Regions from separate parts of the Microbacterium sp. Y547 genome, predicted to be linked through region 1. Evidence: predicted binding sites of a transcription regulator. Region 1 holds the regulator's gene; the other holds the start of a gene.
The links. Region 1 encodes HrcA, which represses chaperone genes, less so after heat shock. Its sites were predicted from a motif close to TTNGCACTCGNNNNNNNCGAGTGCNAA; they were not measured.

Region 1 (7,134 bases):
GGCGAAACGGTGACCGTGACCAACCCGAGCGAATACCCCGACGGCCGCGTGGCCGAGGTGACCGAGCCCGTCGTCAAGGTGGGCATCCTGCTGCCGAAGGACTACGTCGGAACCGTCATGGAGCTGTGCCAGGGCCGCCGCGGCACCCTGCTGGGCATGGACTACCTGAGCGAGGACCGCGTCGAACTGCGGTACAACATGCCGCTCGGCGAGATCGTGTTCGACTTCTTCGACCACCTCAAGAGCCGCACGCAGGGTTACGCGAGCCTCGACTACGAGCCGGCGGGCTCTCAGACCGCTGACCTCGTCAAGGTCGACATCCTGCTGCAGGGCGAGAAGGTCGACGCGTTCAGCTCGATCGTGCACCGCGACAAGGCCTACGCGTACGGCACCCTCATGACCGAACGGCTGCGCAAGCTCATTCCGCGTCAGCAGTTCGAGGTGCCGATCCAGGCCGCCATCGGCGCACGCATCATCGCCCGCGAGAACATCCGCGCGATCCGCAAGGATGTCCTTGCGAAGTGCTACGGCGGTGACATCAGCCGCAAGCGGAAGCTGCTCGAGAAGCAGAAAGAGGGCAAGAAGCGCATGAAGATGGTCGGCCGAGTCGAAGTCCCGCAAGAGGCGTTCATCGCCGCACTCTCGGGCGACACCGACGCGAAGACTTCGAAGTAGGCGGGTCTTCATGCGCCGCGGAACCTTTCGGGACGGAACCGTCGACTACGCCGCCGTCGGGGCCACGCAGGCTCCCGACCTCATGGGCTACCCACCCGAGCGCAGCATTCCGGCAGAGGAATCCTGGCGGATCGGCAGCGGCGAGGCGCGGTTTCACAGCGCGAGCGAAGCCCTGCTCTCGTGGGGCGCGCAGCGCGGCGCAGGACTTGCGCTGCGGGATGTGCGCCCGGCCGCCGGGCCGATGTACTCGGGCGTCGGCTTCGACGCCGAGGGCAACCCCATCGCGCCGAGCCGCACCGATGCCGAGCAGCGGTTCGACGCCGACGGCACGCCGTTCGTCTCCAGCGGCACCAGCGTGCGGGTGCACGGGCGCGTGAGGGGACTGAACGGCGACGCCGAACTGCGCGTCATCTTCGTCGTCGAAGAGCCCCGCCGCGTCGGCTTCGCGCTCGGCACAGTCGGCGGTTCGGTCGTGAGCGGCGAAGAGTCGTTCATGATCGACTGGCACGAGAACGACGAAGTGTGGTTCACGGTGCGCGCGTTCGATGCCCCCGTCTCCCCGCTGTACCGTCTGGTGCCCGCGCTGACACGGCGCCGCCGCCGTGAGCTGTTCACGCGCTACCTGCGTGCGATCTCGCCGCTGTACACGACGCCCGCCTGACGATGGGCTCCGCACTTCCGCTCGGCGATCCCGCTCCGCCCGACGGCCGCCTTCCGGCCGGCGCCGCCGTCGATCAGAGCACGCCCTTCGGCGTTTACCTGCACGTGCCCTTCTGCGTCGTGCGGTGCGGCTACTGCGATTTCAACACCTACACGTCGACCGAACTGCGCGGGGCGCGTCAGGACGAGTTCGCCGACACGCTGCTGCAGGAAGTGGCGCTGGCGCGGAACGTCCTGGCCGAGCACGGCGATCTGCGGCCCGCGGCGACCGTCTTCTTCGGCGGCGGGACCCCTACCCTGCTGCCGCCCGGCGACCTGGTGCGCATGCTCGCGGGCGTCCGCGACACGTTCGGCATCGCGGACGACGCCGAGATCACCGTCGAGGCCAATCCGGACACGGTGACAGATGCCGTCGCGGCTGAGCTCGCGGCATCCGGCGTCACGCGACTGTCGATCGGTATGCAGTCCGCGGTGCCGCACGTGCTCGCCGCGCTCGATCGCACGCACGAGCCGCGCAATGTCGCGACGGCGGTGGCCGCCGCCCGTCGCGCGGGCCTCGCCGTGAGCCTTGACCTCATCTACGGTGCACCGGGGGAGTCGCTCGATGACTGGCGGGCCTCGCTCGAGGCGGTCACGGCGCTGCAGCCCGACCATGTCTCGGCGTACGCGCTCATCATTGAAGACGGCACGAAGCTCGCGCGTCAGATCCGTCGCGGCGAAGTACCCGCACCCGACGACGATCTGCAGGCCGACATGTACGAGTTCGCCGACAGAGTGCTCGCCGAGGCGGGATACGACTGGTACGAGATCTCGAACTGGTCGCGCTCGGTCGCCCAGCGCTCGCGCCACAACCTCGCCTACTGGTCGGGAACCGACTGGTGGGGCTTCGGCCCCGGCGCGCACAGCCACATCGCGGGAACCCGCTTCTGGAACGTCAAGCACCCCGCCGCCTACGCCCAGCGGCTCGCGTCGGGCCTTTCCCCCGCCGCCGGCCGCGAGACGCCGGATGCCGCCGCGCGGGTACTCGAGACCGTGCTGCTGCGCACACGCATCCGCGAGGGAATGCCCCTGGCCGACCTGCCGCCGTCGGCGCGCGCCGGCGTGGCGGGTCTCATCGCAGACGGGCTCATCGAGGGTGCCGCCGCGATCACCGGACGAATCGTGCTGACGCTGCGCGGCCGGCTGCTCGCTGACGCCGTCGTGCGCGCCCTCACGTCATGACGTCGAGTGGGCCGGGCGTCCGCTAGAATTGGCACTCTCTTGCGGTGAGTGCCAGCACGGACGTTTTCGAAGGAGTCGCAGTGGTCAGCGAACGAGGTCTGCAGGTTCTGCGGGCGATCGTGCAGGACTATGTCGACACCCATGAACCGGTCGGCAGCAAGTCCATCGTCGAACGGCATGCCTTCGGCGTGTCGGCTGCGACGATCCGCAACGACATGGCCCAACTCGAAGACGAAGAGCTGATCACGGCTCCGCACACGTCGTCCGGTCGCGTTCCGACCGACAAGGGCTACCGCGTCTTCGTGGACCACCTCGCAGAGCTCCGCCCGCTCAGCCTGGCACAGCGCTCGGCCATCTCGTCGTTCCTCGACGGTTCGAGCGACCTCGACGACGTGCTGTCCCGCTCGGTGCGCGCCCTGACACAGCTGACCGGTCAGGTCGCGATCGTCCAATACCCGTCGTTCGCGCGGGCGACCCTCACCCACGTCGAGCTGGTCCAAATCGGCGGCGGACGGATGCTCGTCGTCCTCGTCACCGACACGGGCCGCGTCTCGCAGCGGCTCGTCTACGTGGGAGACGAGTACGACGATGTCGAGCTCGGCGTCATCCGTGCCGAGATCGCCGCCCTCGTCGTCGGCCGCCCCGTCCGCGACGGGCTGCAGCGCCTCACCGATGACGACGCCGTGCGCGCGGCGAGCACGTCGTCGCGCGATACCGCGATCAGCGCCATCGCGCAGATCGTCGCCGAAGAACTCGACGGGTTCCGTCAGGACCGGCTCGTGATGGCGGGCTCGGCCAACCTCGCCCGGCGCGAGACCGACTTCCGCGGCAGCATCTACCCGCTGCTGCAGGCCATCGAGGAGCAGGTGACGCTGCTCACCCTGATGAGCGAGATGGTCGCCGACGAGCATGGGCTCGCGGCGAGCATCGGTCGTGAAAACGAAGCATTCGGGCTCACCGAGGCCTCGGTGCTCGCGAGTGACTACGACGCGACCGGATCCCGTGCGCGCGTGGGTCTGCTCGGTCCGACCCGCATGGACTACTCCAACAACCTCGCCGCGGTGCGGGCGGTCGCCCGCTACCTCACGCGACTACTCGAAGAAGACGAAGCCGCCCGCTGACGCGGTGACGGCATGACACGACCCCGCGGTGAGCCGCGGAGGGAAGGCGACAGTGGCTGACCACTACGAAGTCCTCGGCGTCGGACGCGACGCCACCACCGACGAGATCAAGAAGGCGTACCGCCGTCTCGCCCGGGAGCTGCACCCCGACGTCAATCCGGGCGAAGAGGCGTCTGAGCGCTTCAAAGAGGTGACGCACGCCTACGACGTGCTGAGCGACGCCGATCAGCGTGCACGCTACGACAGGGGCGGCGATACGCCGTTCGGTGGCGCCGGCGGATTCGGTGGCTTCGGCGACATCTTCGAGACGTTCTTCGGCGCCGCCGGGGGTGGGCGCTCCGGTCGCCCCCGCTCGCGGCGCGAGCGCGGGCAGGATGCCCTCGTGCGGGTCACACTCGAACTGAACGACGTCGTCTTCGGCGTGCACCGCGACATCGAGGTCGACACGGCGGTGCTGTGCGACACGTGCGAAGGGTCGTGCTGCCAGCCGGGCACGTCGCCCGTGACGTGCGACATCTGCCACGGTTCGGGAAATGTGCAGCGACAGGTGCGGAGCCTGCTCGGCAACGTCGTCACGACGCAGCCGTGCAACGTCTGCCAGGGCTACGGCACGACGATCCCTTACCCGTGCGCGACGTGCCAGGGCCAGGGGCGCGTGCGCTCTCGCCGCACCGTGTCGTTGGACATCCCGGCCGGCGTCGAGACCGGCCTGCGCCTGCAGCTGCCGGGCTCGGGCGAGGTCGGGCCGGCGGGCGGTCCGAACGGCGACCTCTACGTCGAGGTGAGCGTGACCCCGCACCCCGTGTTCAGTCGTGACGGCGATGATCTACTCGCGACGCTCGACGTGTCGATGCCCGATGCGATCCTCGGCACGACGACGACCATCGAGTCTCTTGACGGGCCGGTCGAGCTCGAGATCCGCCCCGGCGTGCAGGCCGGCGACGTGCTGACGATCAAGGGCCGCGGCATCACGCCGCTGCGCGGCACCCAGCGCGGCGATCTGCGCGTCGGCGTCCACGTGCTGACCCCGACCCGGCTGGACGGCAAGGAACGGGCGCTCATCGAGGAGTTCGCCAAGCGCACGAAGGCGCCCGGCCCCAAGCTCACCGAACACCACCAGGGGCTCTTCTCGAAGCTGCGGGACCGCTTCCGGAACGGGTGACCGATGCCACTGCACTTCCTGCTCGACGAGCCGACGGCGGCGCAGTCGGGTGACGAGATCACCCTGACGGGCGCCGAAGCCCACCATGCCGCGACCGTGCGGCGCGTGCGCGTCGGCGAAGAGGTCACGGTGGGCGACGGCCGCGGAGCCTGGCTCGCGGGGTCGTGCGTGTCGGTCGCGCCGCGCGAAGTCGTCGTGCGCGTCGACTCGCGTCGCGACGAGCCCGCGCCACGCCCACGCATCGTGCTCGTGCAGGCGCTCGCGAAGGGGGACCGCGACGAACTCGCCGTGCAGGCCGCGACCGAGCTCGGCGTCGACGCGATCGTGCCCTGGCAGGCCGCCCGCAGTGTGTCTCGATGGGGCGAGAAGGCCGAGAAGGGCCGCGCGCGGTGGGCCACCATCGTGCGCGAAGCCGCCAAGCAGGCCCATCGCCCGTGGGTTCCCGAGGTCGAACCGCTCACGACCACGAAGCAGCTGATCGGCCGCGCCGCGGCATCCGTCATGCTCGTGCTCGAGCCGTCCGCGACGGACCGTCTCACCGACATCGTCCGCCCCGCGGATGCACCGGGGGACCCCTGGCACGACGGCGCTGACGTGCTGCTCGTCGTCGGGCCCGAGGGCGGGATCGCGCCCGTGGAGCTCGCCGTGCTGCGCGAGGCCGGAGCCCGGGCCGTGCGTCTGGGAAGCACGGTGCTGCGCACGTCGACGGCGGGGCCTGCAGCCCTCGCGGCCGTGAGTGTCGCCCTCCGCCGCTGGTGACCGGTGCCGATTAGACTGTCCGAATGAGCGAATCGTCGATCTTCACGCGGATCCTCCGCGGGGAGATCCCCTCCGAGATCATCGCCGAGACCGAGAATGCCTTCGCGATCCGCGACATCGCCCCGCAGGCGCCCGTGCACCTCCTCGTGATCCCCAAGACCGAGGAGTACCGGAACGTCGTCGAGCTGGCCGCGGGTGATCCCGCACTGCTGGCCGAACTCGTCGGCCTCGCGAACTCCCTCGCAGCCGAGCACGCCGACGGGGACTTCCGACTCATCTTCAACACGGGCCCCGGTGCGGGTCAGACGGTCTCCCACGTGCACGCCCATGTGCTCGGCGGCGGACTGTCAGAGGAGAGCCTCGGTGCCTGACGACACCCCTGACGGAGCGACCGTTGACCATGTGTACGTCGACGGCGTCGCGATGGTGCAGCTGCTCGGTCCGCAGGACCGCCTGCTGCGGGTCGTCGAGACCGAGCACCCCGGTGTCGACGTTCTCGTGCGCGGCAACGAGATCACCCTCACCGGAGCCGCAGACGCCGTCGCCGCTGCCCGCAGCCTCGTCGACGAGCTGATCCAGATGACCAAGGCCGGCCAGGGTCTCGAACCCGCCGATGTCTCGTCGTCCAGCCGCCTCCTCCGCACAGAAGGCGGACCGCGTCCGTCCGAGGTGCTCGGCGAGGCCATCCTGTCCTCGCGCGGCAGAATCATCCGCCCCAAGACGCCGGGGCAGCGTGCGTACGTCGACGCGATCGATGAGAACACGATCGTCTTCGGCATCGGCCCCGCCGGCACGGGCAAGACCTACCTCGCGATGGCCAAGGCCGTGCAGGCGCTGCAGCGCAAAGAAGTCAGCCGCATCATCCTGAGCCGCCCCGCGATCGAAGCGGGGGAACGTCTCGGGTTCCTTCCGGGAACGCTCACCGACAAGATCGATCCCTACCTGCGGCCGCTCTATGACGCGCTGAACGAGATGATGGATCCCGAGATCGTTCCCAAGCTCATGGCCAGCGGAACGATCGAGGTCGCACCGCTCGCCTACATGCGCGGCAGGACGCTGAACGACTCGTTCGTCGTGCTCGACGAAGCACAGAACACGACGCCCGAACAGATGAAGATGTTCCTCACGCGTCTCGGTTTCGGCACGCGCATGGTCGTCACGGGCGACATCACCCAGATCGACCTGCCCGAGGGCGCGTCGGGGTTGCGGCTCGTGACGCGCGTCCTCAAAGACATCGACGACATCCACTTCGCTCAGCTGACGAGCGCCGACGTCGTGCGCCACTCGCTGGTGGGGCGCATCGTCGACGCGTACAGCGAGTACGACGAGCGCCGCCTTGCCGGGCGGCGCGAGCGCGACGAAGCGTCGGAGCTCGCCAACCGCGCCGACCGGCGCGGTGCTCAGCGCCCCTCGGGGCCCCGCGATCGATTCCCCAAGCGAGGACGCTCATGACGATCGAGATCGGCAATGAATCCGGTATGCCCGCCGATGAAACGGTGCTGCTGCGGCTCATGGAGCACAATCTTGCGCACCTGC
Region 2 (7,134 bases), on a different contig from region 1:
CCGAGGAGGAGAACAAGTGACCAAGATGACGACGGCCGGAGCCCCCGCGGGCGAGGCTGCCAAGAGCGACCGCATCGTCGTGGAGGTCAAGGATCTCGACGCGGGTTACCTCCCCGGCATCAACATCATCAACGGTGCCAACCTGATCGCCCGCAAGGGTGAGCTGATCGGCATCATCGGACCCAACGGTGCCGGAAAGTCGACGTTGCTGAAGTCGATCTTCGGCATGGTCAAGGTTCGCGCCGGCGAGATCACGGTCAACGGCGAGAGCATCATCGGGCTCAACTCCGACAAGCTCGTGTCGCGTGGTGTGGGCTTCGTGCCGCAGACGAACAACGTGTTCCCCTCGCTGTCCATCGAGGAGAACCTGCAGATGGGGCTCTACCAGAACCCCAAGGCATACGCCGAGCGGCTCGAGTTCGTGACCGGGATCTTCGCGGAGCTGGGCAAGCGCCTCAAGCAGCGCGCGGGCTCGCTCTCGGGCGGTGAGCGCCAGATGGTCGCGATGTCGCGCGCACTCATGATGGACCCCGCCGTGCTGCTGCTCGATGAGCCGTCGGCTGGTCTGTCACCCGTGCGCCAGGACGACGCGTTCATCCGCGTCTCGGACATCAACAAGGCGGGTGTGACGACGATCATGGTCGAGCAGAACGCCCGTCGGTGCCTGCAGATCTGTGACCGCGGCTACGTCCTGGACCAGGGCCGCGATGCGTATCACGGCACGGGCCGCGAGCTGCTGAATGACCCGAAGGTCATCGGCCTGTACCTGGGTTCGCTCGGGCAGGACTGATCTCGCCGTAAAGAGAAGAGGGGTGGATGCCGCGGCATCCACCCCTCTTCTCTTGTGTACGGGCTTCTCGTGTACGGGCATCTCCCCCGAGCACGGGCTTCTTCCCTGCGCGCCTGCGTCCCTCTCCCTGGCCCCAGCGCTTCCCCGCCCCCGTGCCCCCTGCCGAACCCGGAGCACTCTCCTGGGCGCGTGCGTCTTCTCCTGGGCGCGTGCCTCTGAGCTCGATGCGACACCGCTCGTGCACCCTCGGCATACTCCCCCGGGCTGCAGACACCCTCCTGCGGGCGCGTATCCCTGAGCATGCGCGGGATCCGCTGGCCCAGACCTGCGGATCCTGCGGGGCCGCAGCGCCCCTCGCAGCCGGCACACAACGAGAAGGGCCCCGGTTCCGTGAGGAACCGGGGCCCTGAGTGGCTGAAGAGCTCAGCGCATCAATTAGTTGATGCGAACGTGCTCGTTGCCCTCCTGGTATTCGAAGACACCGATCGATGCCTCGGTCGGGTCGCCGGCCTCGTCGAACGCGACGCCACCGGAGTAGCCGTCGTAGTCGGCGACGCCACCCGCGAGGATGATGTCGGCGCATGCGGCGAAGGTGTCGCACTTCTCGCCGTCACCCGAACCACCCGAGACCTCCTGCAGCTTCGCAGCGATCTCAGCGGCGTCCGTCGAGTTCGCGGCCAGAGCAGCGAGCGCCAGGAGCACGACGGCGTCGTAGGACTCACCGGCGTAGTTGAAGTCGACGAGTTCCTCGCCGGCCTGCTCCTGCCACTGCGCCATGAGGCGGTCCTGGAAGTCGTCCGAGAGCACCGGGCCGGGCTGCGTGCCCTTCGAGCCGGTGATGTCCACGGGCATGTCAGCACCCCACTGCGAGGTGTTGCCGTCGACGAAGTAGAACTTCGAGCCGTCGAAGCCGCTGTTGACGAACGACGGAGCGATCGTCGCGGTCTCTTCGAAGCCGATGACCGCGATGGCCTCCGGGTTCTGCGCGAGGATCGACGACACCTGAGCCGAGAAGTTCGTGTCACCGGCGTTGTAGGACTCGGATGCCACAACCTGGCCACCCGTGGCCTCGAACGTCTCGGTCAGCGCGGCCTCGAGGCCCGTGCCGTACGCGTCGTTGAGGTAGATGATGCCGAGCGTCGATGCGCCGTCTTCGGCGATCAGGTTGCCCAGCACCTCGCCCTGCAGCAGGTCGCTGGGAGCGGTGCGGAAGTAGAGGCCGTTGTCGTCCCACGTCGTGAAGTCGGGCGACGTGTTGGCGGGCGAGAACGTGATGACGCCGGCACCGACTGCCTGGTCGAGGAAGAGCTTGGTGACGCCCGATGCCGCAGCACCGATGATCGCCTGAACGCCGTTGCCGAGGAGGCGCGGGACGGTGGTCTCGTAGGCCTTGTTGTCGGGGTCGCCCGAGTCGCCGTACTCGACATCGACAGTGATGCCCTTGGCTGCTTCGTTGATCTCTGCGACGGCGAGGCCGACGCCGGCCTCTTCCGGCGGGCCGAGGAACGCGAGCGCACCGGTCTGGGGCAGCACGGTTCCGATGCTGAGCGTGAGGTCACGCTCTTCCGACGTGTTGGGTGATTCGGTGCTGTCGCCACCCGTTCCTCCGCCGGCGCAGCCGGCGAGAACGAGTGCACTGGCACCGGCGAGCGCGATGCCGCCGAGAATGGCGGACTTGCGCGAGCGGGTGAAGACGCTCATGTTTCTCCTTGTTGTGGGTGACGGGGCTCGGCTCGGGTGCCGTCCCAATGGTCATAACCTAACGGCGCAATGGGCGCCGCAGTGTTGCCATTCGTTAACGATCTATAACGGAAGCGCGATCGGCTGCCGCAGGCCCCGGTATTCCGCGGATTCCGCCTCGCGTCGCGGGGTGCTGCCCCGGTCAGCGCACGCGCTGGCGCCGCGATCGGCGCACGTGCAGGACCGAATCCGCCATGAGCACGGCGAGCGCCACCCACACGAGCGCGAAACCGATCCATCGTTCGAGAGGCATCGGCTCACCGAGGATCCACGCCCCCGAGATGAACTGCAGGAAGGGGGTGATGAACTGCAGCAGTCCGATCACCGTGAGAGACGTGCGGCGCGTTCCTGCGGCGAAGAGCAGCAGCGGCACGGCCGTGACGATCCCCGCAAGACTCAGAAGCACGGTGTGTCCGGCGCCGTTCGCGCCGTAGGTGAGACCGGTCGTCGTCGCGACCACGATCAAGATGACCGTCGCGATCGGCATGAGCCACAAGGTCTCGAGCGTCAGTCCGCTGACGGCGTCGACCGCCGGACCGACCTTCTTCTTCACCAGGCCGTAGAGGCTGAACGATGCCGCGAGCGTCAGCGCGATCCACGGCACGGAACCGTATCCCACGATGATGACGACGACTGCCGCCCCGGCGATTCCGATCGCGACCCACTGCGTGATGCGCAGCCTCTCGTGCAGCACGAGCACCCCGAGCAGGACGGTGGCGATCGGGTTGATGAAGTAGCCGAGGCTCGTCTCGATCACGTGGCCCGACAGCGCCCCGATGATGAAGACCTGCCAGTTGACGTAGATGAACACGGCTGCGAGGGCGGTGAGCCCGAGCACCTTGGGCTGGCGGAACAGTCGCGCCAACCGCCCCCATGTGCGCGTCACCGACAGCAGCAGCACGCAGAAGATCAGCGACAGCACGATGCGCCAGGCGACGATCTCCCAGGGACCGGTCGGAACGAGCAAGACGAAGTACAGCGGCAGAAAGCCCCACCACAGGTACGCCGCGAAGCCGTAGATCCCACCGAGAAGGCGTTCACGCTCGGCCGCACTGCGTCGGACCGGGATCGGTACGCCGCCCGTGATGACGGCGGCTTCACCGAGGTCACCGCCCGTCACGTCAGCGGGCTCGGCGGCGGGCAGGTCTCGGGTCACCAGTCCACCCTAGGGCCGGCGGAACACCGCGACGGCCGGTGTGTGAGCGCGGCCCACAGCCCCGGCTCGGCACCGTCCGGAAAACGACGAAGGACTCGGATGCCGGAGCATCCGAGTCCTTCGTATCGCCTCAGTGAGGCGGGGTTCTCAGCGGACGACGACCGCGAGGACGTCGCGCGCCGACAGAACGAGCAGGTCGTCCCCGCCGAACTTGACCTCGGTGCCGCCGTACTTGCTGTAGATCACACGGTCGCCGACAGCGACGTCGAGCGGAATACGGTTGCCGTTGTCGTCGATACGGCCGGGGCCGACCGCCACGACCTCGCCCTCCTGGGGCTTCTCCTTGGCGGTGTCAGGGATGACCAGACCGCTGGACGTGGTCTGCTCGGCCTCGACCTGCTTGATGACGATGCGGTCCTCGAGCGGCTTGATGGAAACCGACACGGTCTACCTCTTCTTTCCTTGAGACTGAAGACTCGTTAGCACCCGCACAGCGAGAGTGCTAACGCAAGTCTAGGCAAAGCGCTAGCACTCGCGCAACGTGAGTGCCAGCTCGATGTCTCAGCCTAGGCTGGCGGGGTGAACACGGCTGAGCTCACCGCGCTGCTCACCCCCGAGGGGATGCGGCTGCTCGACGAGCTGCCCGCCGCGCACTCGACCGATGACGTCGCCCGCACCGTCACGCGCCTGCGCCGTGCCGGGCACGCCCCCGACCTCGTCTCGGCCGTCGTCTCGCAGGCGCGCCTGCGCGAGCGAGCGCGCGCCAAGTTCGGTGATCTCGCTGAGCGGATGCTGTTCACGCGGGCGGGCCTCGAGCAGGCGACGCGACTGCCCGTCGCGGTGCGCCATGCCGCTCGGTTCCGCGAGGCGGGTCTGACGCGGGTCGCCGATCTCGGCTGCGGCATCGGCGGGGACGCGCTCGGATTCGCGGGCCTGGGGCTGCGGGTGTCGGCGGTCGACGCGGATGAGATCACCGCCGCGATCGCCGCATACAACCTCGCACCGTTCGGCGACGACGTGACGGTCGCACACGGCACCGCCGAGACGTTCGATCTCGCCACGACGGATGCCGTGTGGCTCGACCCCGCGCGCCGGACAGCCGGCCGCACCGAGACGACCCGCACTCGGCCCGAGGACTGGTCGCCGTCTCTCGAGTGGGTCTTCGCGCTGGCCGAGCGAATGCCCGCCGGGGTCAAGCTCGGACCGGGGCTCGACCGCGACATGATCCCTGCCGGTGTCGAGGCTCAGTGGGTCAGCGCCGACGGATCGACGATCGAGCTGGTGCTGTGGTCGGGGGCGCTCGCGCGCCCCGGCATCCGTCGCTCCGCGCTCGTGATGCGCGGCGACGCGGCGCATGAGCTGACGGCCGGGGCCGATGCCGCCGATGAGCCGGCGCGGCCGCTCGGGGAGTACCTGCACGAGCCCGACGGAGCGGTCATCCGCGCGCGCCTGATCGGCGACGTCGCCCGTTCGCTGGATGCCGGCATGCTCGACGAGCACATCGCGTATCTCACCTCGGATTCACCACTCACCTCGCCCTTCGTCTCGACGTTCCGGGTGCGCGAAGAGCTGCCCGCCGATGTGCGCAAGCTCGGCGCGGCGCTGCGTGAACGCGGCATCGGCCGGCTCGAGATCAAGAAGCGCGGCGTCGACGTCGACCCGGCCGTGCTGCGTCGGTCGCTCAAGCTGCGCGGTGACGCCGCCGCAACGCTGTTCCTCACACGCATCGGCACCCGCCGCGTCGCCCTCCTCGCCGACCGGCTCTGAGCACTGCGCAGCAGCCGGGTCTGTGCCCGACACCCCGGCGCGGCCCGTGACGGAGGTCAGGCAGGCGCGGTCAGGCGAAGAGGTTCAGCTGTCCGGCCGCCCACAGCAGCCACCCGGCGCTGTACACGATCGAGACCGAGCCCAGGACGATCGCCCAGACCGCCGTGGCACGACTCTCGACGGGGTTGCGCAGCGCGACGATGCCGAGGATGACGCCGACGAGCCCGACGGGGAAAGCCCAGCCCACCAGGAGTGAGCCGATGAGTCCCACGATCGCGAACCCGAGCGCCCAGCCCGCAAGCCCGCGCGATGCGGGCGGCGGCATGAGCCATTCCACCGTCGCTGCGGCGTAGTCCTCGCTGCCCGGCTCGGCCGGATGCAGCTCGGTCGTCACGTCGACGGGAGCGGTCGGCAGCCGCGAGAACCCGCCGCGGTGAGCACCGGGCAGGGGCACGGCGTCGACGGCGAGCTCGACGTCGGGTGACGCCGGCCCCACGGCGGGCGTGACCGGAACGGGCCGGCGGGCATCGGCGTCGGTCACGCGTCCTCCTCGGCAACCTGGATCTCGGTGACGGGCAGGGTCGAATCCGCACCGAAGGAGAGCGTCGACGGCGGGCGACCCGACATGATGAGCTCGGAAGCGAGGGCGGCGATCATGGCGCCATTATCGGTGCACAGCGACAGCGGTGGAATGCGCACCTGCACACCCGCGGCATCCGCCCTCTCGATCGCGACGTCGCGCAGTCGGCGATTGGCGATGACTCCCCCGCCCAGCAGAAGCCGCGGCACGCCGTGATCGGCGCATGCCGCGAGAGCCTTGGTGACCAGCACGTCGACGACCGCTTCGCGGAAGGATGCCGCGACATCGGCGACCGGAATGGGCTCCCCCGCCGCCTCGCGCTGTTCGATCCAGCGTGCGACCGCGGTCTTCAGCCCCGAGAACGAGAAGTCGTAGCGGTGGCGCGCCATGTCCGAGGCGCGCGACAGCCCGCGCGGGAACCGGATCGCGGTGGGGTCGCCCTCGGCGGCGGCACGGTCGATCTCGGGCCCACCGGGGTAGGGCAGCCCGAGAATGCGGGCGATCTTGTCGAAGGCCTCGCCCGCGGCGTCGTCCATGGTCTCGCCGAGGAGCTCGACGTCGCTCGTGAGATCGCGCACCAGCAGAAGCGAGGTGTGTCCGCCGCTGACGAGCAGGGCGACGGTCGGGTACTCGACCTCGTCACCCGTCAGAATGTCGGCGGCGATGTGCCCGACGAGGTGATTGACGGCGTAGAGAGGCGTGCCGAGCGAGACGGCGAGAGCCTTCGCTGCCCCGACGCCGACCATGAGCGCGCCCGCGAGCCCGGGCCCGCTCGTGACGGCGACGGCGTCGATCTCGTCCAGAGAGACGTGTGCTTCGGCGAGGGCCGCCTCGATCGAGGGCTGCAGGGCTTCGAGGTGCGCCCGAGCGGCCACTTCGGGCACCACGCCGCCGAAGCGGGCGTGCTCGTCCATCGAACTCGCGATCGTGTTGCTGAGCAGGGTGCGGCCGCGCACGATGCCGATTCCGGTCTCGTCGCAGCTCGTCTCGATGCCCAGCACGAGGGGTTCGCGGCGGTTCACGCGTGTGCTCCCGCATCGGCGGGTGCCGCTCCGTGCGCGGCCTGCCAGCCGGCGAGGGCGAGTCGCATCACGACGGCGT

Region 2: the regulator HrcA is predicted to act here: its motif matches at 4,212-4,238, upstream of groES (co-chaperone GroES).

What each region holds. Positions count from the first base shown of each region.
Region 1 is NZ_JBYHFN010000002.1:412,279-419,412, reverse strand. It holds gene lepA (translation elongation factor 4) at 1-675, shown strand, start outside; gene AC25Y0_RS05050 (DUF1990 domain-containing protein) at 686-1,336, shown strand; gene hemW (radical SAM family heme chaperone HemW) at 1,339-2,556, shown strand; gene hrcA (heat-inducible transcriptional repressor HrcA) at 2,637-3,677, shown strand; gene dnaJ (molecular chaperone DnaJ) at 3,730-4,839, shown strand; gene AC25Y0_RS05030 (16S rRNA (uracil(1498)-N(3))-methyltransferase) at 4,843-5,598, shown strand; gene AC25Y0_RS05025 (HIT domain-containing protein) at 5,622-5,969, shown strand; gene AC25Y0_RS05020 (PhoH family protein) at 6,022-7,050, shown strand; gene ybeY (rRNA maturation RNase YbeY) at 7,047-7,134, shown strand, end outside.
Region 2 is NZ_JBYHFN010000001.1:397,135-404,268, forward strand. It holds gene AC25Y0_RS02020 (ABC transporter ATP-binding protein) at 1-20, shown strand, start outside; gene AC25Y0_RS02025 (ABC transporter ATP-binding protein) at 26-790, shown strand; gene AC25Y0_RS02030 (ABC transporter substrate-binding protein) at 1,226-2,491, opposite strand; gene rarD (EamA family transporter RarD) at 2,673-3,617, opposite strand; gene groES (co-chaperone GroES) at 3,834-4,130, opposite strand; gene AC25Y0_RS02045 (class I SAM-dependent methyltransferase) at 4,266-5,453, shown strand; gene AC25Y0_RS02050 (hypothetical protein) at 5,524-5,994, opposite strand; gene tsaD (tRNA (adenosine(37)-N6)-threonylcarbamoyltransferase complex transferase subunit TsaD) at 5,991-7,055, opposite strand; gene rimI (ribosomal protein S18-alanine N-acetyltransferase) at 7,052-7,134, opposite strand, start outside.